Regions from separate parts of the Thermovenabulum gondwanense genome, predicted to be linked through region 1. Evidence: riboswitches for the same ligand, from Rfam matches in the RefSeq annotation. Region 1 holds a riboswitch; each other region holds the start of a gene.

Region 1 (13,918 bases):
AAAAATAGAGGAAAATAGTAGTGGTCTAAAGGTTGTGGTGGAATCAGAAAAAGAAATAAGGGAATATGCGGTTGAAAAAATACTTGTTTCGGTAGGGAGAAAGCCGGATTTTAGTTCGGTAGTTAAACTCAATATTGAAAAAAACGAAAAAGGGATACTGGTGAATGAAAGAATGCAGACAAACATAAAAAATGTATATGCAATTGGAGATATTGTTGGAAAATACCAGCTGGCTCATGTGGCTTCCCATGAGGGGATTGTTGCAGCAAAAAACATTCTTGGAGAAAACGAAAAAATGGATTATAAAGCCATTCCCTTTTGTGTATATTCCCACCCGGAAATTGCAAGTGTGGGCATGAGTGAAGATGAAGCTAAAAGAATTTACGGAGAGATAAAAGTGGGCAAATTTCCTTTCATTGCAAATGGACGGGCTTTAACTTTGGGACAAAATTCCGGTTTTGTAAAAATTATTTCTGAACCCAAATATAATGAGATACTGGGTGTTCATATGATAGGCCCAAACGTAACTGAACTTATTTCGGAGGCTGTACTTGCTATAAAATTAGAATGTACCGCGGAAGAATTGGTAAATACCGTGCATGCTCATCCAACCCTAAGTGAAGTGACTATGGAAAGTGCTTTCGATTTACTGGGTATTCCGATACATAAAATCAATTAGGAAAATATTGCAACTTCTTAAATTAAAAGTTATATTATATTTATAATAATCGTCAGGAGGTCCGGGGTATGGATGGTAAGACCTCGAGAATGGAGGCTGAGCTTTTTTGCCTGCATTGCAATAAAGAAACCCCGCATACAGTGTATTACGCAGGAAATATTTTGAAGAGGATAAAATGCGAGGAATGCGGTAGCGAAATAGAGATAAGAAGGGAAAAACTTCTTGAAAACTATGCCCTTGACTTTATTGAGAGGATTTTGACGAAACCTTACAGAATGACAAAAGAACTGGAAGGGGATTTAAAAAAATTTATCCTTTCCCTGCCCATTAGAATTGTTACCAAACCTTATCGAATTGTAAAAGAGGTGGAAGATATTTTAAAAAAAGAAGAATAGTTGGGGGGAGAATATGTATAAAGGTATTGCAGCTTCACCGGGTATAGCTATTGGGAAAGCTTTTATTTATAAGAACATTGAAGTGAAAGTTGAACAAAGATGGGTTAATGAGGATGAAGTTGAGGCAGAACTTCTAAAACTAAATAAATCCATAAATTTATCCAAAGAACAACTGCAACGGATAAAAGAAAATGCTCTGGAAAAATTAGGAGAAGATAAGGCCAGAATCTTTGAAGCTCATTTAATGGTTTTAGAGGACCCGGTTCTATTTTCAGAGATTGAGGAAAAAATAAAAAACGAAAAATTATGCGCTGAATTTGCAGTTAAAACGGTAATTGACGGATATATAGATATTTTTTCTTCTATGGAAGATGAATACATGAGAGAGAGGGCAGCGGATATTAGGGATGTAGGGGAAAGGATAATTAAAAATATTTTAGGCATCCCAATAAAAAGCTTATCGGAGTTAAATGATACGGTGATTGTTCTGGCAAAGGACTTAACCCCTTCCGATACCGCTCAGCTGGACAAAAATAAAGTGTTAGCCTTTGCTACCGATATGGGTGGCAGAACTTCTCATACCGCCATTATGGCAAGATCGCTGGAAATTCCTGCTGTAGTTGGGTTGCAGGAAGTCAGTGAAAAAGTAAAGGACGGAGAACTGGTTATTGTGGATGGTATAAACGGAATCTTAATAGTTAATCCCGATAGCGACACATTGAAAAACTACATGGACAAAAAAGATGAGTATTTAAAAATTAAAGAAGAAATGAAGGAACTTCTTTTTTTAAGTGCTGAAACTGTAGATAAAAAAAGAAGGGTAGAGTTATCGGCGAATATAGGTACTCCCAAAGATGTTAAGGGTGCCTTGGAAAATGGAGCGGAGGGTATTGGACTGTATAGAACAGAGTTTTTATATATGGATAGGGAGGACATGCCCTCGGAAGAAGAACAATATAAAGCTTATAAAGAAGTAGTTGAGGCAATGCAGGGTAAGCCGGTAATAATAAGGACCCTCGATATAGGAGGAGACAAAAAACTACCCTACCTTGAAATGCCCGAAGAATTAAACCCTTTTTTAGGGTTCAGAGCTATCAGACTGTGTTTGGATAGAAAAGATTTATTTAAAGTGCAATTAAGGGCGATTTTGCGAGCCAGTGCTCATGGCAAGATAAGGATTATGTACCCAATGATTTCCGGGATAGACGAGATAAGAAAAGCTAACCGGGTATTAGAAGAAGCCATGGAAGAACTGAAAAAAGAAGGAGTAGCCTTTGATGAAAATATAGAAGTAGGCATAATGGTAGAAATTCCTTCTGCCGCAGTGTGTGCGGATATTCTTGCCAAGGAAGTGGACTTTTTCAGTATTGGGACCAATGACCTTATTCAGTATACATTGGCAGTAGATCGAATGAACGAAAAAATCGCCTATCTTTATGAACCCTTTCATCCTGCAATAATAAGGCTTATAAAGAATGTAATTGATGCCTCGCACAGAGAAGGAAAATGGACGGGAATGTGCGGGGAAATGGCAGGAGAACCCCTGGCAGTACCGCTTCTTTTAGGTTTAGGGCTTGACGAATTTTCTATGAGCGCTACTGCAATACCTTTTGCAAAAAAGATAATAAGGTCCTTCGAATACGATGAAGCAAAAGAACTGGCGGAAAAAGTACTTTTAATGGAAAGTGCGGAGGATATCAGGTTACTAATAAAAGAAACTTGTAATAAAAAGGGAATTAACTTATAATAGTTCTTAGAATAAAATGAATAAAGTAAAGCTTCAGGTGCGGATTGCTTAATAGGGAATCAGGTGAAAGTCCTGAGCGGTCCCGCCACTGTAACCGGTGATGTACTGCAGTTTGCCACTGGGGAGTTATACCCCTGGGAAGGCGCAGGAAAGATGAACCGGGAGCCAGGAGACCTGCCTGAAGTTTTGTACTGAACCTTCGGAAGAAAGGGGGAGTACAGGTATTAATGGAGAAAAACCCAACTTTTCCTTCCCGAAAGGTTGGGTTTTTTAGTTACATAAAAAGTAATTTCTCAGGCTTGAATAAAAAATAAATTAAAAACATGCAATAAGAGGAGGAAGAACCGTGAAAAACAAAATTATTGTCAAAAATCTCTTAACAATTTTGTTAATAGCTGCCATTATTGTAGTTGGTTTGTCTGGCTGCAGCAAAAACAGCAAAAATAATGATTCGCAAAATTCAAATTCTAATAATGGACTTTTCCCTGTAACGTTAAAAGACAGCCTTGGCAGGGAGGTTAAGATTGAAAAGGAACCCTTAAGAATAATTTCTTTATCCCCCAGCAATACGGAAATATTATTTGCCCTGGGTTTAGGCGATAGGGTTGTAGGTGTTACAAACTATTGTGATTATCCCGGAGAAGCTAAAAGCAAAGAAAAAATAGGAGATTTTTCAAATCCTAATATAGAAAAAATAATATCGCTAAATCCGGATCTTGTACTTGCCACAACCATGCATGAAAAGCCAGTAAAAAGATTGGAAGAATTGAAAATACCGGTTATAGTGCTGGAACCAAAAAATATTGAAGAAATGCTTGATAGTTTGATTCTCGTAGGGAAGGCCACCGGAAGAGAAAAGGATGCCACTGAACTTGTAAATTCTCTGAAAAAGAGAATAGATGCCGTAAAAGAGAAAGTTTCATCTATACCTGAGGATAAAAAACCTACTGTATTTTATGAATTATGGCCTTCACCCATTACCACTGTCGGGCCGGGGACTTTTGTAGATGACCTTATAACCAAAGCGGGTGGGAAAAATATTGCAGGCGATTCGGATAAGCCTTATCCCGTTTATGGACAGGAAGTAATAATAGCTAAAAATCCTGATATTATAATATTTTCTCATCACGGTACTAACGGTGTAAATGAACAGACAAAAGAAGACATTCTTAAAAGACCCGGTTGGAGCAATATCAATGCAGTAAAAAATGACAAGGTATTTTACGTGGATGAAAATATTATTCAAAGACCCACACCGAGACTGGTGGATGGGTTGGAACAATTTTCAAAAATTATACATCCAGAGATTTTTAAATAATTACCGGAGGGGAAGATGTTCCGTAAAATTACGAAAAGGTATATCTATTTTCTATTAATATTATTAATTTTCCTGGGAAGCGTAATATCCATAAGTATAGGTGCCTTTTATATACCGGCAAAAAAGATACCCCTGATCCTGTTATCCTTATTTACTAAAAGAGAATATGACTTAACTTTTGCGGAAAAAGTTATAATTCTTAATTTCAGGCTTCCCAGGATAATACTTTCTTTTATTGTGGGGGCTGAACTTTCCTGTGCAGGAGTAATTTATCAGGGAATGTTCAGGAATCCTTTAACCGATCCTTACGTTATTGGGGCGTCGTCGGGAGCATCCTTAGGAGCTTCGGTAGCTATATTGTATTTTCAAGGTATGAATTTTATTGGAATGAACGCGACCCCTTTTTTTTCTTTTCTTGGCGCTCTTTTTGCAGTATTTCTCGTATGGTCTATAGCACGAATTGGTGGGAAAACCCTTTCATTTTCAATTTTGCTTTCGGGAATAGCTGTTAGCAGTTTTCTTTCAGCTATTGTGTCGTTTCTCATGTACGCTTCAGGAGAAAAATTAAAAAACATTTATTTCTGGCATCTGGGCAGCTTTTCTTATCAGGGATGGAAGGAAGTGATTATTAACCTTCCTTATGGAATAACAGGATTTTTAGCGGGTTTATTTATTTTAAGAGGACTGAACGTCTTGCAACTGGGCGAAGAAACTGCTTTTTTCACCGGGGTGGACGTGGAATTATTAAAAAAACTATGTTTGATTTCAGCTTCTCTACTTACCGCTTCTGCAGTTGCTTTTTGTGGTATAATTGGGTTTGTGGGTCTCATTATACCCCATATTTCAAGACTAATAATAGGCCCAGACCATAGAAATCTATACGTTTTTTCTGCTTTATTTGGTGGACTTTACCTTATGGTGATGGATACCCTTGCAAGAGTGATTATAGCCCCATCTGAAATGCCCGTAGGTATAATCACAGCTTTAGTGGGTGGGCCTTTCTTTCTATATCTATTGATAAAAAATAGGAAAATAGATTTTTCATAAGTTTCGGGAGGATTAAAAGATGATAATTTTTATCACCGGAGGGGCAAGAAGCGGGAAAAGCTCTTTTGCGGAAAAATTGGCAAGAGAAACTGACGGCAGGGTAATTTATATTGCTACCGCTGAAGCAAAGGATGAAGAAATGGAGAAAAGAATAGAGAATCATAAAAAAAGAAGACCCGAAAACTGGATAACCATTGAAGAACCACTTTACGTTTCTAAGGTGTTGGAAAAAATCAAAAAAGAAAATTATATTGACGATGTAAAATTCGTACTATTAGACTGTATTGCCCTTTATACTTCAAACTGGATTTTAAAGGATTTTTCTGAAAATATATTTTTACAGGAAAGAATCCGGGGAGAATTTTTGAAAGAATTAGAAGAAATGCTTAAAAACGCGAGAAAGTTGAATGCCAAGTTTATTATAGTCTCAAATGAAGTAGGTTTAGGGATTGTTCCCGAATACCCATTAGCAAGATTTTACAGAGACCTTCTGGGTGAAGCCAATCAAAGAATTGCTGAAGCTTCGGAAGAAGTTTATTTTATGGTTTCGGGTATTCCTTTAAAGATTAAATAGAGGTGGTATCTTTGTCTTTATATGCAGCTCTTTTGTTTTTAACCCGATTTCCTCAATTTTTAAAAAAGCCAATCACCGAAAAAGATTTACAGCGATCGGTGTGTTTTTTCCCTTTAATCGGTGCATTTATTGGAGTTATTTTATATATAATTTTTTTTGCATTAAAAGGCTTACTGGAAGAATCTTTCCTTTGTGCGTTAATTTTAACTGCAGAAACCGTCATTACGGGCGGTATCCATCTGGATGGGCTTGCGGATACTTCTGATGGTATATTCAGTGGAAAGGAAAGGGACAAAAAGCTGGAAATAATGAAAGATAGCCGAATCGGTGCTTTTGGGGTAATTGCAATAGTTTTAGATTTTCTTTTAAAGTTTTCGGGTATTTTGTCTATTTTAAAAGAAAATCCCCTTTTATTAATAATTGTACCGGTTGCCGGAAGATGGCTTATTAGTTATGGTATCGTTTTCTTTCCCTATTTAAGGGAAAAAGGCCTGGGCAAGGCTTTCAATTGCGGAAAAGACAGGATAAGATTTTTTATATCTTCATTTATATGTGTTATTATATGCGGTATAATTTTGAAAGTGAAAGTATTTTACTTTTTAACGACATTAATTTTTTCGGGTCTTATATTTAGTTTTTACATAATGAAAGAATTAAAAGGAATGACCGGTGATACTTATGGAGCTTTGAACGAGGTTGGAGAAATATTTTCTTTATTAATTTTAATGCTGTTATATAAATAATATTGTTGGATGGGTGAAATTAATATGCCGAGAATTTTTCTTATTAGACATGGAGAAACCTTATGGAACAAAGAAACCCGATATCAGGGGCAGTTAGATATTCCTCTTAGTAAAGAAGGGGAGCAACAGGCCTGGAAATTAGCTAATGTATTTCGAGAGGAAAAAATTGAAGCAATTTATTCCAGTGATCTTACAAGAGCTATAAATACAGCAAAAATAATAAATAAATTTCACAATAAAAAAGTAGCGATAACCCCTCTTTTAAGGGAATTATGTTTTGGAAAATGGGAAGGCAAAACCTATGAAGAGCTTATGAAGGAAGAAAAAGACGAATATACTAAATGGCTTGATAATCCTTTTTGTTTACAACCACCCGGAGGAGAAAGCCTTTCAGAGTTAATAAATAGGGTGGATTATATACTTTCGGAAATGGCAAGATCCCACAAGGGAAATAAAAATATCCTTGTGGTGACCCACGGAGGCCCAATTAAAGCAGTGATATCCGCTATACTTGGGATAAATACCGAAGCCTTTTTTAAAATAAAAATAGGAAATGCTTCTATTACGGAGATTGTGGTAGAAGAAGATGGAGATATTAAAAAGAATGCTTTTATTGTGAAAATAAATGATACATGCCATTTAAAATAGGGAGTACGGTAAATATACCGTACTCCCTTTAATTATACTGCTTTCACTTCTTTTACCTGAGGAATTTCTTCCTTTAAGATTTGTTCGATTCCATTTTTCAAAGTCATTGTTGAAAAAGGACAACCAAAACAGCTACCCGTTAATCTTACCTTTACTATTCCTTCTTTTTCATCCACATCCACAAGTTCTACATCTCCGCCGTCTGCTTGCAGAGATGGACGAATCTTATTTAATACTTCTTGAACTTTTTCTTTCAAATTGATCCCATCCCTTCTTTAAAAGTTTTCCAGTTAATTATATCAAACATGTTAATTATTATAAAGAAGAATATCAACTATATTTAGTATTGACGCATAATAATTTTATATGATATAGTACCGCAAAAGTATATGCATAAATATGCAGAAAAAGGAGGAAAATAATTTGACCACCGGATACCTGAGAAAGGATTTATATGGGATAGAACCCTTTTTTGAAGAAAGACCCGATTTTATGATAAAATTAAATGCCAACGAATCATATTTTGATGTGCCGGATGATTTGAAGGATGAAATTTTCAACGAAGTAAAAAATAAACCCTTTAATTTATACAATGATCCGAATTCTGATGAGTTAAGAAAGTTATTATCTGAATACTGCGGCTTAGAAAAAGAGCAAATATTTGTAGGAAATGGGGCTGATGAAATAATAGCAGATATCAATTTTGCCTTTGCCGGACCGGAAAGTAAAGTTTATATTTTTGCACCTACCTTTCCCAGCTATGAGGTTTTTGCAAAAATTTCGGGGGCAGAGGTTATTAATATTCCACTGGTAAAAATAAAAGACAAAGAATTTTATAGATTCGATATAGATTTAAATGAATATTATTATAGATTAAAAAAAGATTCCATGGGGAACAAAAACAAAGTACTATTTATTTGTTCTCCAAACAACCCTACGGGTGACTATTTTAATGAAGAGGCAGTAAAAGAAATAATTGAAAGCTTTGATGGGATAATCTGCATTGATGAAGCGTATTTTGAATTTGGTGGTAAAACGTACCGAGATATGATCTTTGAACATGAAAATCTGATTATAATAAGAACCATGTCAAAAATTTTTTCCATAGCCGGCTTAAGAATAGGATATGCGATGGGAAACAAAGAAATAATTAGAGAACTTTTTAGGGTCAAACTTCCGTTCAATGTAAACCTTTTTTCACAGACTGCTGCTTCATTGATAATAAAAAACAGGGAAAGATTTTTAAATAATACTCGTGAAATAATTAAAGAGAGGGACAGAATGATAGAGGAATTGATGAACATAAAGAATATCAGGATATTTACTACTTCTACAAATTTTATTTTATTAGAATCAAATATCGAAGCAAAGAAAGTTTTTGAGGAACTTTTTAAAAGGGGAATATTGGTGAGGATTTATAACAGTGAAGCATTAAAATTTTCATTTAGGGTTTCGGTGGGGAAAAGAGTAGAAAATAATAAATTTATTAAAGCTCTCAAGGAGATATTAGAAGAAGCCAATGCATAAAGGTAATTTTTTTTGGAAATTATAAGAAAAAAGTCTTTTTGGAGGTATTTATATGGGAAGAAAAAAACCGGTTAACCCAAAATCTAAGGATGAACTGGAAAGTTTAAAGGAGGAAGTTGCAAAAGAGCTTCATTTGGATGATGATATAAAAAAGAGGGGATACGAAAATATGACTACAAGAGAGGTAGGTAAAATTGGTGGACATATGGTTAAAAAGATGATAAATCTTGCAGAAGAAGAAATGGATAGAAAGGATGGAAAAATAGATTTAAAAAAGGAAGAAAAAGAGTAAATTATAAGAGCTATAAAATGCAATAACAAGAAATAAGGAAAAAACATGCGTATATATAAAAAAAGTGACAAATTTCCCTGCAAATTAAGCAAATTTGGCTTTGACACTCTATAAATTATCGGGTATACTAAGAATTGTCTCGCGGGCGGATAGCTCAGCTGGGAGAGCACATGCCTTACAAGCATGGGGTCACAGGTTCGAGCCCTGTTTCGCCCACCATGCGCGGCCCAGTAGTTCAGTAGGTTTAGAACGCCAGCCTGTCACGCTGGAGGTCGAGGGTTCGAGCCCCTTCTGGGTCGCCATATTTTTTGAGCCTTGGTAGCTCAGTCGGTAGAGCAGAGGACTGAAAATCCTCGTGTCGGTGGTTCGATTCCGCCCCAAGGCACCATCAAAATGCGGAAGTGGCTCAGCGGTAGAGCATCGCCTTGCCAAGGCGAGGGTCGCGGGTTCAAATCCCGTCTTCCGCTCCATTTTTTTATTTACGGCGGCATAGCCAAGTGGTAAGGCAGAGGTCTGCAAAACCTTTATTCCCCAGTTCGAATCTGGGTGCCGCCTCCATAACTTAATCTGCCGGGGTGGCGGAACAGGCAGACGCACAGGACTTAAAATCCTGCGGGTAGAAATACCCATACCGGTTCGATTCCGGTCCCCGGCACCACTTGTAAAATAAGAAAAGTAATAGTAATGAAAATAAATAATTTTTATGATAAAAAAGATGAGTAATCTTTTTTTATTTTTTTGCTATAAATAAAAGTTACAAATTATTATAAGCACTTTATCGGGTGTTTATCATAACGCATCTAGTAAAGTGCTTTTTTATTTTTAAAAGCAAACCAAATTTTAGTATAAAAATTATTTTTAAAAATTATTTTTAACAATAATTTAATTTTACTTGTATCCTGTAAACATTTGACTTTTATTGAATATTATGATATCGAAGGAGGGATACGTATGATAATTTATATTGTGCAACCCGGAGATTCGCTTAATTTAATAGCTTCACGGTTTGGAGTATCGGTTAAAGACATATTAAGACATAACTGGGTACGCGATGACCTCACAATTTACCCCGGTCAATTTCTTTTTATTCCGAGAAATGGCCATGATGATTATGACGAACATCATCCATTTACAATGATGAATCCTGTTATAAGGCATGAAGCTTTTTATGAAGTTCAACCGGGTGATACCTTGAGCCGCATTGCAGCATTATTCGATACTACGGTAGAGGCGATTGTACAGGCAAATAACCTCAGGGGCCCTGAGGAAACCATATATCCGGGTCAGGTCCTTAGAATACCAATAATTGAATTTAAATAAAAATCAGCAAGATACTAAGAGTGGTTTGTACCACCCTTAGTATCTTTTAACATATTATCATAAAAACTTGACTTATTTATCGACAATATGATAAAATAAAAAACGCAAATAAATACAAAATTTGTGGGCGCTTAGCTCAGTGGGAGAGCACTTCCTTGACGCGGAAGGGGTCGTAAGTTCAATCCTTACAGCGCCCACCATTTTTTTTATTTACGATTTGTTAATTTCAGGAAGCCCTCCCTTTCTTTTGTCGTATATGCTTTGTTACCATGAAATATAATAGTAAAAAGGGAAGGGAGTGGTTTGCGTGAAATGTTTCTCCATAGGAACATTTCATGATATATATTTTTTTGAAAAAGAAATTAGAAACCTTATTGATGAATTGAAAAAAAATAAAATAAATACTTTCCTAATTAAAGAAGAGAAGGAACCGCTTAGTTTTTATAAATTATATTACGAGTTAAACGGTGATGAAGGTAAAATATTATTAAAGAATAAGTTATCAGAAACTATTAGCAGAATAATAATAAATTTTTGGGAACCGAGAGTAATTTGCGGGATATTGGATAAAATACATTTTTACTTAAAACCGGAAGACAGGGCAAGAACTTATGAAATAGCCTTAAAAATATTGTCCGAAAGTAAAGAACCGGCTCTTGTAATTCCGAATTATAATGAAAGAAAAGAAAAAATTAAACAAAAGGTTAAAGAATATATAGAAGAAAATGAAATTTTTATTATAGAAGGGTTTATTAACTTTAGGTTAAAAAGTTATATAGATATAATTGAAGAAGCTGTAGATAAGGCCGTCGATGAGCTTTTAATAGAAAAGGAATACAAAGACTTCATGGCTCTGTTAAAATTTTTTGTAAAAAATTTGGAACCTAAAAAAGAAGTGGTTAATTTATTTTTTAAGGGAAGGGAAGTTCTACTTCTTGATGGGGAATTAAAAGATATTAAGGATAATGAGATAGAAGATTTATTAAATAAAAATGGATCGTTGAGTAAGGACGATATTTTGATAAGCTTGTTAATAAATCTCGCTCCCAAAAAGATAGTCATTCACGGAGAGATACTGGATTCGAAAAGGGATGTTTACGATGCTGTTTTAAATATTTTTGAAGAAAGGGTTACTATTTGCGAAGATTGCATTCTCTGCAGTAAGGTGAAACCAAAAAAATAGGGTATGGTGATTGCATTGAAATTTTATTTTTTTTTAATTGCTATGCCGATTATAGGGGGGTTTATAGGCTGGATTACCAATCTACTTGCCATAAAGTTAATATTTTGGCCTATCCAACCGATAAATATTTTTGGGATTAAATTTCAAGGAATTATTCCCAAAAGACGATTTGAAATAGCTAAAAATATCGGAATTGCTTTAGAGAGCGAAATTTTATCCTTTGAAGAATTTGCTGCCCTGCTAACCAGCAGCTCTTTAAAATATGAAATTTTAGATAAGATAAAATATATTCTTAATGACCGAATTATAGACAAACTACCTTTATTTATACCAAAAAAAATAGTTTCGAATTTTTTTAATGAAGCTATTGATTATTATGGTATGCCCGTAATAGAAGATTTAAAAAATGACATAATGAACAAAGCGAGAGAAGAAATAAAAATAGGCAAGCTTGTAGAAGAAAAAATAAATTCCTTTGATATCATAAAGTTGGAAGAATTGATAATAAAACTTTCAAAGAGAGAGTTAAGGCAGATAGAAATTTTAGGAGGATTGATAGGTTTTTTTATAGGCCTTCTTCAAGCGCTGGTATCGGTATTTTTAAAGATGTAAATTTTTCTTGACATTTTTATGCTTTTTATTATCATATAATTAAAACTTAAAAGTTAGGCAATGAGGAGACGAGTAAGCTTGTGATTTCTCCCAGAGAGGGGCGAAAAGGTGGAAAAGCCCTGAGAATAGCAAGCTGAAGACCACCTCCGAGCCATTGGGCATGCCCTTTATAGCTAAAGAGTAATTAAGTAGGGTGGAACCACGGGAGATAACCTCTCGTCCCTTGATTCGGGGGATGAGAGGTTTTTTTAGTATAAAATTCAAAGGAGAGGGTTTAATATGGAATTAATTAGAGTAAAGGTCGATGGAATTGAAAGAGAAATAGAAAAGGGTATTACTGTTTTTGATTTAATTAAAATGTGTTTTCCCGACAAAAAAAAGACAGCTTTAGTGGCAGAAGTAAACGGTGTTGTGGTTGATCTAAGTACTAAATTAAATCGGGATGGAGAAATAAAAATTTTGACCTTTGAAGACGAAGAGGGGAAAAGGGCTTACAGACATTCTACTTCTCATGTGCTTGCGCAGGCGGTTAAAAGATTGTATCCAGAAACCAAGCTTGCCATTGGACCAGCTATTGAAGATGGGTTTTATTACGATTTTGACAGGGATGAAAGTTTCTCTACGGAAGACTTTCAAAAAATAGAGAAAGAAATGAAAAAAATAATTGAAGAAAACCTTCCTATTGAGAGAATTGAAGTTACAAAGGAAGATGCTATCGAGCTCCTTAGAAAAATGGGTGAGCCTTATAAGATTGAATTGCTGGAAAATTTACCTGAAGACGCGACGATTAGTTTTTACAGACAGGGAGAGTTCATTGACCTTTGTGCTGGGCCTCACGTTCCTTCTACAGGTTATATTAAGGCATTTAAACTTACAAGCTTGGCCGGTGCCTACTGGAAGGGCGATGAAAAAAACAAAATGTTGCAGAGAATTTACGGTACCTCCTTCCCTGATAAAAAACAACTGGAAGAGTATATTTTCAGAATAGAAGAAGCTAAGAAAAGGGATCACAGAAAATTGGGGAAAGAACTCGGTATATTTAGTTTGCACGAAGAAGGTCCTGGTTTTCCTTTCTTTCACCCAAAAGGAATGGTATTGTGGAACCTGTTGATAGATTTTTGGAGAAGGGAACATAAAAAACGTGGGTATCAGGAAATAAAAACACCGATAATTCTAAATGAAGAATTATGGAAGAGATCGGGGCACTGGGATCATTATAAGAAGAATATGTATTTTACTACAATTGATGAACAGGGTTTTGCTATAAAACCCATGAACTGTCCAGGAGGAATGCTTCTTTATAAAACGGATGTGCACAGTTATAAGGAACTTCCTTTAAAACTTGCTGAACTTGGAATCGTTCACCGGCATGAATTGTCCGGAGTTCTTCATGGCCTTTTAAGAGTGAGATGTTTTACTCAAGATGATGCTCATATTTTCATGATGCCTTCACAGATTGAAGATGAGATTCTGGGAGTAATTGACCTGGTAGATTATTTTTATAAGGTATTCGGCTTTGAATATCATGTGGAACTGTCTACAAGGCCGGAAAATTCAATGGGTTCCGATGAACTATGGGAGAAGGCTACGAATGCACTGAAAGGCGCTTTAGAAAAGAAGGGATTAAATTACAAAATAAATGAAGGAGATGGTGCTTTTTACGGGCCTAAAATAGATTTTCACTTAAAAGATAGCATTGGAAGAACGTGGCAATGCGGCACAATACAGCTTGATTTTATGATGCCGGAGCGCTTTGACCTGAATTATATAGGTCCTGATGGGGAAAAACACAGGCCCGTAATGATTCACCGGGTAGTCTTTGGCAGCATAGAG
Region 2 (5,392 bases), on a different contig from region 1:
AGGATGTATTTTGAATTGGCTGAACATGCCCCCGTAGGTATTTTAAGATGCGACAAAGACGGGAATATAATTTACGTCAATAAAAAAGTATTGGAAATTTTGGGGTCACCTTCAGAAGAGGAAACCAGAAAAATAAATTTGCTTACTTTCCCCCACCTTGTGGGATACGGATTCTCGACAAAACTAAAAGAATGCTTAGAAAATAATAAAACTATAATTTTTGAAGTATTTTATAAATCCATATGGGGGAAGGATTTCTGGGCAAGGGTTCATATAAAACCCCATATTGAGAGCAATAAAGTTACAGGGGCCCTGATTATTCTTGATGATATAACCGATAGAAAAATTCTTGAGGAAAAAATTAGAAGACAGGCAATTAGACTTCGCAGATTATCCTATACGGATGATTTGACAGGAGCTTTTAACCGGAGATTTCTTTTAAAGAAACTGGAAGAAGAGATTGAAAGGGTTAAACGTTATGGGGGAAATTTTTCTATTATTTTGCTCGATATTGATAATTTTAAAAAGATCAATGACCGTTGCGGCCACAATACGGGTGACTTAGCCTTAAAATATGTAGTAAAAACTATAAAAGAAAGAATCAGGAAGGCTGATACTTTAGCGCGCTGGGGTGGTGAGGAATTTATCATCTTTCTCCCCAGCACGCCGGTAGAAAAAGCCACTATTTTAGCAGAAACATTGAGGGAGAATATATCCAGAATCACTCTCCCCTGCCCCGAAAAAGTCACCGCAAGCTTTGGGGTTGCAGGTTTTTTGGAGGGCGATACAATCGATAGTTTGATAAAAAGAGCGGATGACCTGATGTACAGGGCAAAAGAAAAAGGGAAAAATTGCGTTGCATGTCAAAAGGATGTGGATCACATAAACAATATGTAAATTATAACTCTTTTGATACTCCCGCTTCCTCAAAGGTTGCCATTTCTTTAATTATTTTTAAAGCGGCATCTACCAGGTTCATTGCCAGTACGGCCCCGGTGCCTTCTCCGAGGCGCATATTCATATGGAGCATGGGTTCAAGCCCTAAAAGTTTCAGCATAACTTTATGCCCGGGTTCCTGCGAAACGTGAGATGGGATCATAAAGTATACCGTTTTAGGCTCGATTTTTGATGCTATCAACGCCCCTGCGGTAGAAATAAACCCATCTATAATAACAGGAACCCTTCTGGAAGCCGCCCCAATAATACAACCCGCAATAGCGCCAATCTCTAAACCGCCCACCTTTGACAATACGTCAACCGGATCACCGGGGTCGGGCTTGTTTACTTTTATAGCTTTTTTCACCGCATTTATTTTCTTTAATAACCTTTCATCATCTACTCCGGTTCCCCTTCCCACCAAATTTTCGATCGGTTCATCGGCATATACCGCCAAAATAGCACTGCTCGGCGTTGTATTTCCTATTCCCATATCGCCCGTTGCAATAAGCTCGGCTCCCTTATCTATCACTTCCCAGGCGGTTTCAATACCCACCTCAATTGCCTTTATGGCTTCTTCCCTGCTCATGGCCGGCCCTTTTGTCATATTGTCGGTGCCCTTTTTTACTTTTTTTACTAATAAAGCAGGATGGTTAATATCCGCAGCTGTCCCTACATCCACGCATACTATTTTCGCCCCTTCGTGACGGGAAAGCACATTTATTGCCGCACCACCGGAGAGGAAATTTAAAATCATCTGCGGTGTTACTTCCTGGGGAAAAGCGCTTACTCCTTCTTCCACTACACCATGATCCCCGGCCATTACTACCACAACCTTGTTATTTATCCGGGGAAATACATCTTTTTTTATACCCGCCACCTTTACCGCCAGTTCTTCCAAGACTCCCAGACTGCCCCTGGGTTTTGTCAGGCTGTCAAGCCTTTCCTGAGCCCTTTTCATTGACACCTCATCCAGCACGCCAATACCTTCCATGGCTTTTTTTAAAATCTCCATAAAAAGTCCCTCCTTTAAATTTTTATAAAATAAAAAGTCCCCAAGCTGCGTGTAAATACACAACTCAGGGACTTTACCATCATCCCGAGGATTCAAGCTCTTCAGGCAGGTCTCCTGGCTTCGGTTCACCTTCCCTTACGCCTTCCCGGTTTCCCAGTGGCAAATTTGTAAAGGAAATCCCCGTTACAGTGGCGGGACCGCCCGGGATTTTCACCCGATTCCCTATTCTCCCCTTTTTTGGGGCACCTGAAAGCTAAAAATATTCACTTAATTATATTATAAAATACTTTACAAAATAATCAATTTCTTATTTATCATAATAATAAAGAATACCTGATTATATCTTACATAAAAATGATTATATATCTCAACTCTTTTTGCATGATATTGTAAATTAAGAAATAATTTTTTTCTTTTCCATTATACAACCCCTGTGTAAAAAAATAAACTTCCCCCTTTGGAGAAGTTTATATCTAAATAAAATGGTGCCGAAGGCGGGAGTCGAACCCGCACGGGTTTTGGGCCCACTGGATTTTGAGTCCAGCGCGTCTGCCAATTCCACCACTTCGGCACATCCTGATGCAATAAATATAATACCACAAGATTTTTTATTATTCAATAGTAAATTATGCAGAGCTTTTTGCTTTGTAGCATTTTTTTAATTTTTATCACTTATTTATTGCAATATTTTCCCTCTATTGAAATAACAAAAAGAATTTTTTGAAGCCAAAATGCAACCTGTTTTTTATTTCCATATTTTTCTAACCAAAAAAAGACAATACTAAACTAAACCACTTTTTTGTGGCTTCTTTGATATTCTTTTTATTGCTTTTTATAGTCATAATTGCTTATTTTATGCGGCATCCGGCTCCTTTTTTCTTTGAACCGGCTTTATCAGGCTACGCATTTCTTCTGCTTGTTTTTCTTTTATCCTTCCTAAGGCCATCGCAAGCATTATACATAGGGCTATACCGCATTTTATTTCCATTTTCTTTTTCCCTCTGATGTAGTGTTTCTCAAATCCAAAAGATTCATCTAATCTGCTGTTTACTCTTTCCACCGCTGTCCTTTTTTTGTAATACCTTCCCCATTTGTAGCTTGAACGGTCTTGCTGGCCCCTTAAGAGAATTGGACTAAAACGCACAAAATGATAAAATTTCTCTAGGTGCTTGCAAAACTATGCTCACAGTAAAAAAATAAAAAAGTCCTTATACCTGGCTGGACTCAAATTTAACAAATTATGGAATATATTTTGTTCTAGTTTAAAAGCTCGATTGAAAAGGCAAAAAACACCCCCTAAGCTTGATTGCAACTTTAAGCAACAAGCCACCGAAGTGACCTTACCTTGTCATGTTTTTTCGCTCTTAATGCGACTAAAGTCACCACATTCTGAGCAATTGCAGCTAAAACAAGCTCACAATAAGCACTTCGAAAATCAATCACAGTAAGACGACCGAGCATTAATGGAAGTTTTAATCTAGAAATTGACTGTTCCACAGCAATACGTTGCGAATAAATTTTTTCCCACAACTTTGAATTTCTCGGAATAGGGGTATTTCTACGGTAGTTGTCCTCGGAATAAGTGTATACCATTCGGCACTTTTGGAATTAGTGCAGGGATCGGGGCAAGTGCAGATGTAACCTCTTTTTCCTCGTTTAGTCAAAGGACATACCCATTTAATCCGATTTCTGGACTTACAAAATCCATCGTATTTGAACTTTAAACCGGGATTTTTAGGACACAAAGGGACACCTTCTGAATCTGAATCAGGTTTGAGTGCTATCGAAGCCAGCATCGGCGGTGAAATATTCATAACGAGAAATATCATGATGAAGGTGGAAACGGCTTAACCCCTTAATTTTGGACAATTTGACTTTAAAAAGTTCATTTTTTATATAAAATCTTTAAATTTGTATTAAACTCTTACTTCTACAGGATCTATCAAATTCAATAGAGTCTTTAGATAAAATTCATTTGGGCTAAGATAATTTATACCGGAATGTATTCTGACTTCATTATAAAATTTAATAAATTCCGACACGGCCTTATAGCCTTCTACGTATGTTTCAAATTCATTACATGCTAAGCATTCATGCTCAAGAATATTATTAAAAGATTCTATATGAGCATTTTTATTGGGTGTTTTGAAAGGTATTCTTTCATGTTCTATTTTCAAGTTGTTGCAGGTTTCTTCAAATAGGCTGCTAATAAACTGAGGTCCATTATCAGAACGTAAAATGAGTGTTTTTTCTTCATTATCGTATATTGCCCTTTTAAATAATGCACTTTTTAATGTAATAGCAATATCTAAAGCACTGCAGGAAAGGCCAATATGGCAATCAACTATAGAACTGTCATATACATCTATTATCGGTGCAATAAAAAAGAATCTATCTTCACCGGCAATATAACCATATTTAACATCTATCTCCCATAATTGGTTGGGAGCAGTAATTACACGATTTCGCGCTATTTTCCTTGGATGTTTTATTTTCTTTTGCCTTTGAGGACGTAATATATCTAATTCTTTACAAAGACGGTATACTTTCTTCTTGTTTATATAAAGGTTGTATTTTTTCCTCAGACAAACTGTTAGTTTTATATAACCGTAAAATTCTCCTTCACTTTCAATTAATTCACATAGCCATTCTTTTATTTGTTCATCGCATATACGTTTTCCTTCTTTATTAAAAGAGTAACCGGGGTAAGGTCTACCACCTTTATTGTTTTTGATTTCTTTTTTATAGGATTTATTGTAGTAATATGTTGAACGGCTAATCCTTAATATTTTTAAAACTAAATTTGCTTTATATCCGGCATTTATCCATGTGGGCGGGTTTTTTTAAAAGATCACGTAGAATAGCTATTTCTAAATCTTTTTCTCCTAATAATTTTTTAAGGCTTTCATTTTCTTTTTCGAGGTTTTTAATATTTGTAGGCTCGTAATTTATTAATTGGTTTTTATTTATCCCAGCAGGCTCATTATTTCGTTTATATTCTCTGACCCATCTTGCAACTATACTGGAAGAAATATTATGCTTTCTTCCAACGATAGAGCAATTACCGGTTTCTAAAGCTTCTTTAATAATTTTTTGTTTAAATTCTGGTTCATATTTTTTACCTGGCATCTATTTAACCCCCTTGAATTTTAGTTTATCATATTTGGTCTAATTGTCCAAAGTTATTAGGGGGCTAAATAGCAGGTATTCCTAAAAGTACATTCTTTTACAAACCTCATGAAGAAAAATGTAGTATAAGCCGAGGAAGCCTTATTCCCGGCTTTTCAAAGACAAAAAATGGCAAAATTATAACTGACGAAGCAATAAAGACAATACTTTTTGACCTCGCCGAAGAATATCCAAGGTATGGATACAAGAAACTTACGGTTCTATTGAGATTTAATTTTGGTATAAAGATTAACAAGAAGAAAGTATACAGGC
Region 3 (5,392 bases), on a different contig from region 1:
CTTTATTTATCGCCGCCTCACCCTTTTTCCCGTAGGGGGAATTTTCTTTAAACCTTCCTATGCCCTCGCCCCCCTCGATCAGCACCCTGCCGTCCCCTCTCAGGGAAACCTTAGCGTAAATAGCTATGCCATCGGTAGCGTCCGCATCATCCCCTGCATCCTTCACCACCCGGCAGATAGCCTCGTCCCCTTCCACGCGGCATTCTGAAATTTTAATCAAAAGCACCTCACCGGAGGGCGTCCTCACCCGCACCTCGCGGCATTCCCCGCCCAGAAGCCTTATCACAGCGGCTTTTGCGGCAGCGGCAGCGCAGCTTCCCGTGGTATAGCCGCATCTCATCTTTTTCCCGTATCTTATTACCTCCACCTTTTCACCTCCGGTCGGTACGAATACATCAACGCGTTGAAAATGGCGGCCGCCACGTTGCTGCCACCCTTACTTCCCCGGGTGGATATGGACGCCACATTCATGGTCCTCAAATACTCCTTTGACTCGCGGGCTCCAACGAAACCCACCGGCACCCCTATCACCAGCGAGGGAAGCACCCTTTCCCTTTCGATTAGGGAACAAAGGTAAAAAAGAGCGGTGGGGGCGTTGCCTATGACGAAAACATCCGCTCCCTCCATGAGAGCCCTTTCTACGGATGCCATGGATCGGGTAATCCTTTTTTTCTCGGCGATAACCCTGGTTTCTTCCTCATCTATGAAGCAAAAGATTTTCCCACCCATTTCATCCAAAAACCTTTTGTTTATTCCCGAATAAGCCATTCGGGTATCCGCAAATACCCTGCAGCCTTTATCAAATGCCCCGCGCGCCGCCTCCACGGGGTTATTTTTGAAAACCAGCAGGTTTTCGTAATCGAAATCCCCTGTGGCGTGTATGGCCCTGAGGATTATTTGAAGTTCTCCATCCCCGTGACTTTTTAAAAGCCCCGATTTTATAATTTCAAAGCTCTTTTTTTCTATCAATTCGGGGTCCTTAATGAACATCGCCCTTTTCTTCCCTTCCTTCGTTTAACCTGTCCTTTAAGATTTCTATTAATAGTGGGTGGTAACCTATGGGTGAAACCATATTTACCTTCACGGCCCCTTTATCCCTTACAAAGGAATTTATTATTTTTGGTACGTCTTTTTTCATATGAATTCCCGAAAAGAGGAAATAGGGAAGCACCGTAACTTTCTTATACCCCTGCTGGTATAATAGTTCCAGGGCTTTTTCCACGCCGGGTTCGTTGAACTCCATAAAAGCAGGAACCACCCTTTTCCCCAAGGCTTTTTCCAGCTCTCTCGCCACCCTTTCCACCGTCATTACCGTAGAGTCTTCCCTGCTTCCGTGACTTATCAGCAAAATCGCTTCCATTTCAACCCCTCCCCATTTTATTCAATATACTTTCGAGGATTTTAAAGCTGCCGAGGAAGCTCACGTGGGGATACATGCCGAAGGTGTTTTTGTACTGATAACCGCACGGGTTTTCCCCTTCATCCCTTACCCTTTTTATCAGGAGGCAGCTTTTTTTGTTGATGTTCGAAACGGACTTGTGAAATTCATGGACGTTAAATTGAAAGCCTTTCGGTCCTATGAGGCAGTCTTCCAAAACCCTTGCCTTACCGTATCCGAAGTTCTGCAGCCTATCTGTCATACGGCTTTCTCCGTCGAATACCCCTGTCATCTCAAACCCGTCAATTTTTCGGGTGAGGTACATAAGCCCTCCGCACTCGGCGAATATATACCCGCCCCCTTCGGCAAATTCCCTTATGGAACGAAGCATGGAGCGGTTTTCCGAAAGCTCCTCCTTAAAGACCTCGGGATATCCCCCGCCTATATAAAGGAAATCGCAATCGGGAAGGCGTTTATCCTTCATCGGGGAAAAAAAAGTAACGTCGAAAAGGTTCGATAAAATATTAATATTTTCCCTGTAATAAAAGGAAAAGGCTTTATCAAATGCCACAGCGGCTTTGCGGTTGGTTTTCAAGGGTAAGCTAAATCCTTCTCCGGGTAGGTCCATTTCTTCAAAAAGCCCAAGCAGCTCTTTTACATCCACGCTTTCTTTTATGCGATAGGCCATCCTATCCAGGATTTCGTTAAATCCCTCTATCTCCGTATTCTGAATGAGCCCGAGATGCCGGGAATTTACCGCAAGCCCTTTATCCTCCTCGATGTAGCCCAGCACCTTTACACCCGCGTATTTCTCGATGGCCTCTTTTAACAGCTTATAGGCGGTAAGGGAAACCCTGTTTAGCACCACCCCTTTTATTACCCCTCTACTGAAGTCCACCATCCCCTTGATCTTCACCGCCGCCGAAAACATTTCCCCCTTCGGGGTGTATACGAGCACCGAATTAAGACCGAATTCCCTCGCTATATGAAAGGTGGAATTTATAAAGGTATTGGAAATACCGTCGAAAAAGCCCATAACCCCTTCAATTACACAAAAGTCGTTATTTTTTTCTAACAGTTTTTTATAATCCTTCCCCTGAAGAAAAGGATCAAGATTCTGCGCGGTTACCCCCGCGGCCCTCCCCAGAAACCCTGTATCGATGTAATCCGGTCCCACCTTGCACGGGAATACCGAAAAATTCATATCTTTTAATACTTTTAATAGCCCCATTGTAAACAAAGTTTTTCCGTTTCCGCTGGAAGGAGCTGAGATTACGATTCCCTTCATAACGCACCTCATCAAAAAAAATTACCCTCCACCTTCGGCGGAGAGTATTAAAAAAACCTACCCAAAGGGTAGGCTTTTTGCAGTTTAAAGTTCGTCTTTTTGCCTTTCCCTTCCCACCGAAGGACCGGCATCTACCCAGAGGCAGGTCTCCTGGCTCACGGGTCATCCTCCTCCACCCTTCCCGGTTTCCCAGTGGGACTGGATTCGTCTCCGTATACAGTAGCGGGGGCTGCAGCGGATTTTCACCGCTTTCCCTTTTAAGCTCAAAGCACCCCTGAGTTCACCGTATTCAGTTTGAATTTACTTTATTTTTATTATAATACAAATCATTAATTTTTCAATAGCGAATGTAATAGAAAAACCTTAAATTTTCAAGAATATCCCGGCAATTTTAAAATAAGAAATAAGCGCCATGGCATCTACAATTGTAGTAATCAGGGGACTTGCCATTATTGCAGGATCGATTTTAACCATTTTAGCAAGAAGTGGGAGCAGTCCGCCTACCACTTTTGCCAGTACAACCACGACAATCAAAGTAGTACTTACCACAAAAGCTATTGCATAATTTACTTTTTCGATAGCGATTAGCCTTAAAAAATTTAAACCTGCAAGAGATATACCCACAATAATACTTACGACAAGTTCCTTCCACATAACTTTTAAAGCATCTCGTGATTTTATTTCGCCCAGAGCCAGACCTCTAATAACCATTGTGGATGATTGAGAGCCAGCATTCCCTCCGGTATCCATAAGCATTGGAATAAATGCGGCAAGTATTACCATAGTTTGCAAAAGTTCTTCATACCGTTGTATAATACGCCCGGTAAAGGTAGCAGAAACCATAAGAGCAAACAACCATAGTAATCGATTTTTGGCCATGGTAAAAGGGCTCTGATTAAAATAAGATTCCTCGCTTGGTCTTATTCCTCCCATCCTCTGAATATCTTCTGTATTTTCTTGTTCTAAAACATCCACAACGTCATCAATTGTGATTATCCCCACCAGTCGGTTTTCCCGATCCACTACAGGCATGCTCAATAAGTCGTATTTCTTAAAAAGTGAAGCCACGTATTCCCGATCATCATCCGTTTTAACCGCAATTATATGTTTGTCCATAAGATCATCTATTTTTTGGTTCGGTTCAGCTACTACAAGGTCTTTTAAAGAGACAGTTCCTAAAAGGTGCCTTTGATTATCTATAACGTAGCATGTATAAATGGTCTCTTTCTTTGGTGCCGTATAGCGTATATGAGAAAGGGCTTCTTCCACCGTCATATCGGCTTTTAAATCTACGAATTCAATCGTCATAATACTTCCAGCTGAATGCTCTGGATACTGCAGAAACTGATTAATCAACCTCCGTTCGCTTTCCGGTGTTCCCTTAAGTATTTTCTTAACCACATTAGCCGGCATTTCTTCCAAAAAATCTATTTTATCATCAAAAAATAAATCTTCAATGAGGCTTTTTAATTCATCTTCTTCAATCATTTTGGAAAAAGCGGCTCTTATTTTGTCAGATAAATACGAAAATACATCCGCTGCTTTATCCTTTGGTAGTAGTCTAAAAGCTATTAAACTTTCTTTTGCTTCCATTTGGTTTAATATTTCAGCCACATCCTGGCTGGGTAGCACGGACATTTCTTCTTTTAATGCCATAAAGTCCTTTTTTCTAAACATCTCCCTAAAATTATCCTTGTTTCTTTCGATGTCCAAAAATAACACCCCCTAAAATTTAGGGGGGACAACATCGGCAGGGAGTGGTTCCGGCGAGTTTCCCCCCTTTTTATTTTGTGTATTTACTAAGAAAACAAAACAATACGATTGAGGTAAGGGATCCACCAGACCACCCCCTTTTTGACTATACATTCTAATTTTAATTATATCTTTTCCGTAAAAAATTTTAAACTTCTTAAAGTCAAAAAATCCATATTTTTAAAACCTGCCCAGCAGACAATAAAAAATTTCATAAACTTGATAAATACCTTATAACACATAAAACCCTAAATGGTATAATACTGATAAAAAGCCAAATTTTTATCATTTTTTGAGGGGGCACACAAATGGGAATATCTGAGAATAGAACTTTAGATTCTGAAAGGATAAAAATACTTGTCGTGGATGACAGCCGTCTTTTAAGGGTAATGATGTCGGATCTTCTTACAGCAAATGGGTATGAGGTCCGGACCGCGTCCAATTCTTTTGAAGCCATCGATATGGCTTTTTATACCTTTTCACCCGACCTGATTTTGATGGATATAGAACTTGGAGACGAAATGGACGGAATTGAAGTAGCAAAAAAGATCCTTCAAAAAAAGGATATTCCCATAATATTTTTGACCGCCAAAACTTCCCCGGAAGTAATAAATAGAATAAAGGAAACAACGGCATATGGTTACTTAGAAAAAAAGGTAAGCAATGAGGCAATTATTTCCGCTATTGAAATGGCATTGAAGCTATACAGTGTCAATAACCTTGCCAGTATGTTTAAACATATTTTTGAAAATTCTCCCAATGAGCTTTTAATCACGGATTTACAGAACAATAAATTTATAACCGCAAATAAAAATGCCCGGGAAAACTTAGGGTATTCCGAAGAAGAAATAAAAAATCTTTCTCCTCGCGATATAGCGCCGGAAATCCTTGAAAGTCCTATCAGAGAATTAATCCAGAAATTATGCGATAAAAAGGAAACCTCGGTAGCTTTTAAAACCTATCATCTTCGAAAG

The links. A riboswitch is a leader RNA that binds a small molecule or an ion and turns the genes downstream of it on or off. The one in region 1 is predicted to bind cobalamin.
Region 2: linked by a shared signal. The riboswitch ahead of cobT (nicotinate-nucleotide--dimethylbenzimidazole phosphoribosyltransferase) and the one ahead of ATZ99_RS08480 (ABC transporter substrate-binding protein) in region 1 are both predicted to bind cobalamin.
Region 3: linked by a shared signal. The riboswitch ahead of ATZ99_RS04225 (cobyrinic acid a,c-diamide synthase CobB) and the one ahead of ATZ99_RS08480 (ABC transporter substrate-binding protein) in region 1 are both predicted to bind cobalamin.

The regions. Positions count from the first base shown of each region.
Region 1 is NZ_LOHZ01000036.1:20,516-34,433, reverse strand. It holds gene lpdA (dihydrolipoyl dehydrogenase) at 1-679, shown strand, start outside; gene ATZ99_RS08490 (bh protein) at 748-1,074, shown strand; gene ptsP (phosphoenolpyruvate--protein phosphotransferase) at 1,088-2,821, shown strand; cobalamin riboswitch at 2,840-3,017, shown strand; gene ATZ99_RS08480 (ABC transporter substrate-binding protein) at 3,168-4,139, shown strand; gene ATZ99_RS08475 (FecCD family ABC transporter permease) at 4,155-5,186, shown strand; gene cobU (bifunctional adenosylcobinamide kinase/adenosylcobinamide-phosphate guanylyltransferase) at 5,206-5,760, shown strand; gene cobS (adenosylcobinamide-GDP ribazoletransferase) at 5,772-6,503, shown strand; gene cobC (alpha-ribazole phosphatase) at 6,528-7,151, shown strand; gene ATZ99_RS08455 (NifU family protein) at 7,184-7,408, opposite strand; gene hisC (histidinol-phosphate transaminase) at 7,575-8,678, shown strand; gene ATZ99_RS08445 (alpha/beta-type small acid-soluble spore protein) at 8,731-8,970, shown strand; tRNA gene ATZ99_RS08440 (tRNA-Val) at 9,114-9,189, shown strand; tRNA gene ATZ99_RS08435 (tRNA-Asp) at 9,195-9,272, shown strand; tRNA gene ATZ99_RS08430 (tRNA-Phe) at 9,283-9,358, shown strand; tRNA gene ATZ99_RS08425 (tRNA-Gly) at 9,366-9,440, shown strand; tRNA gene ATZ99_RS08420 (tRNA-Cys) at 9,454-9,528, shown strand; tRNA gene ATZ99_RS08415 (tRNA-Leu) at 9,540-9,628, shown strand; gene ATZ99_RS08410 (LysM peptidoglycan-binding domain-containing protein) at 9,922-10,290, shown strand; tRNA gene ATZ99_RS08405 (tRNA-Val) at 10,416-10,490, shown strand; gene ytxC (putative sporulation protein YtxC) at 10,598-11,473, shown strand; gene ATZ99_RS08395 (DUF445 domain-containing protein) at 11,489-12,085, shown strand; gene thrS (threonine--tRNA ligase) at 12,365-13,918, shown strand, end outside.
Region 2 is NZ_LOHZ01000023.1:150,538-155,929, forward strand. It holds gene ATZ99_RS04235 (PAS domain S-box protein) at 1-897, shown strand, start outside; gene cobT (nicotinate-nucleotide--dimethylbenzimidazole phosphoribosyltransferase) at 899-1,951, opposite strand; cobalamin riboswitch at 2,039-2,215, opposite strand; tRNA gene ATZ99_RS04245 (tRNA-Leu) at 2,435-2,522, opposite strand; partial or broken gene ATZ99_RS04250 (hypothetical protein) at 2,805-3,059, opposite strand; gene ATZ99_RS12290 (transposase) at 3,266-3,544, opposite strand; gene ATZ99_RS11820 (hypothetical protein) at 3,665-3,802, shown strand; partial or broken gene ATZ99_RS12375 (IS3 family transposase) at 3,868-5,080, opposite strand.
Region 3 is NZ_LOHZ01000023.1:144,624-150,015, forward strand. It holds gene cbiD (cobalt-precorrin-5B (C(1))-methyltransferase CbiD) at 1-367, opposite strand, end outside; gene ATZ99_RS04215 (precorrin-8X methylmutase) at 358-990, opposite strand; gene ATZ99_RS04220 (sirohydrochlorin chelatase) at 980-1,360, opposite strand; gene ATZ99_RS04225 (cobyrinic acid a,c-diamide synthase CobB) at 1,362-2,666, opposite strand; cobalamin riboswitch at 2,790-2,957, opposite strand; gene mgtE (magnesium transporter) at 3,030-4,343, opposite strand; gene ATZ99_RS04235 (PAS domain S-box protein) at 4,727-5,392, shown strand, end outside.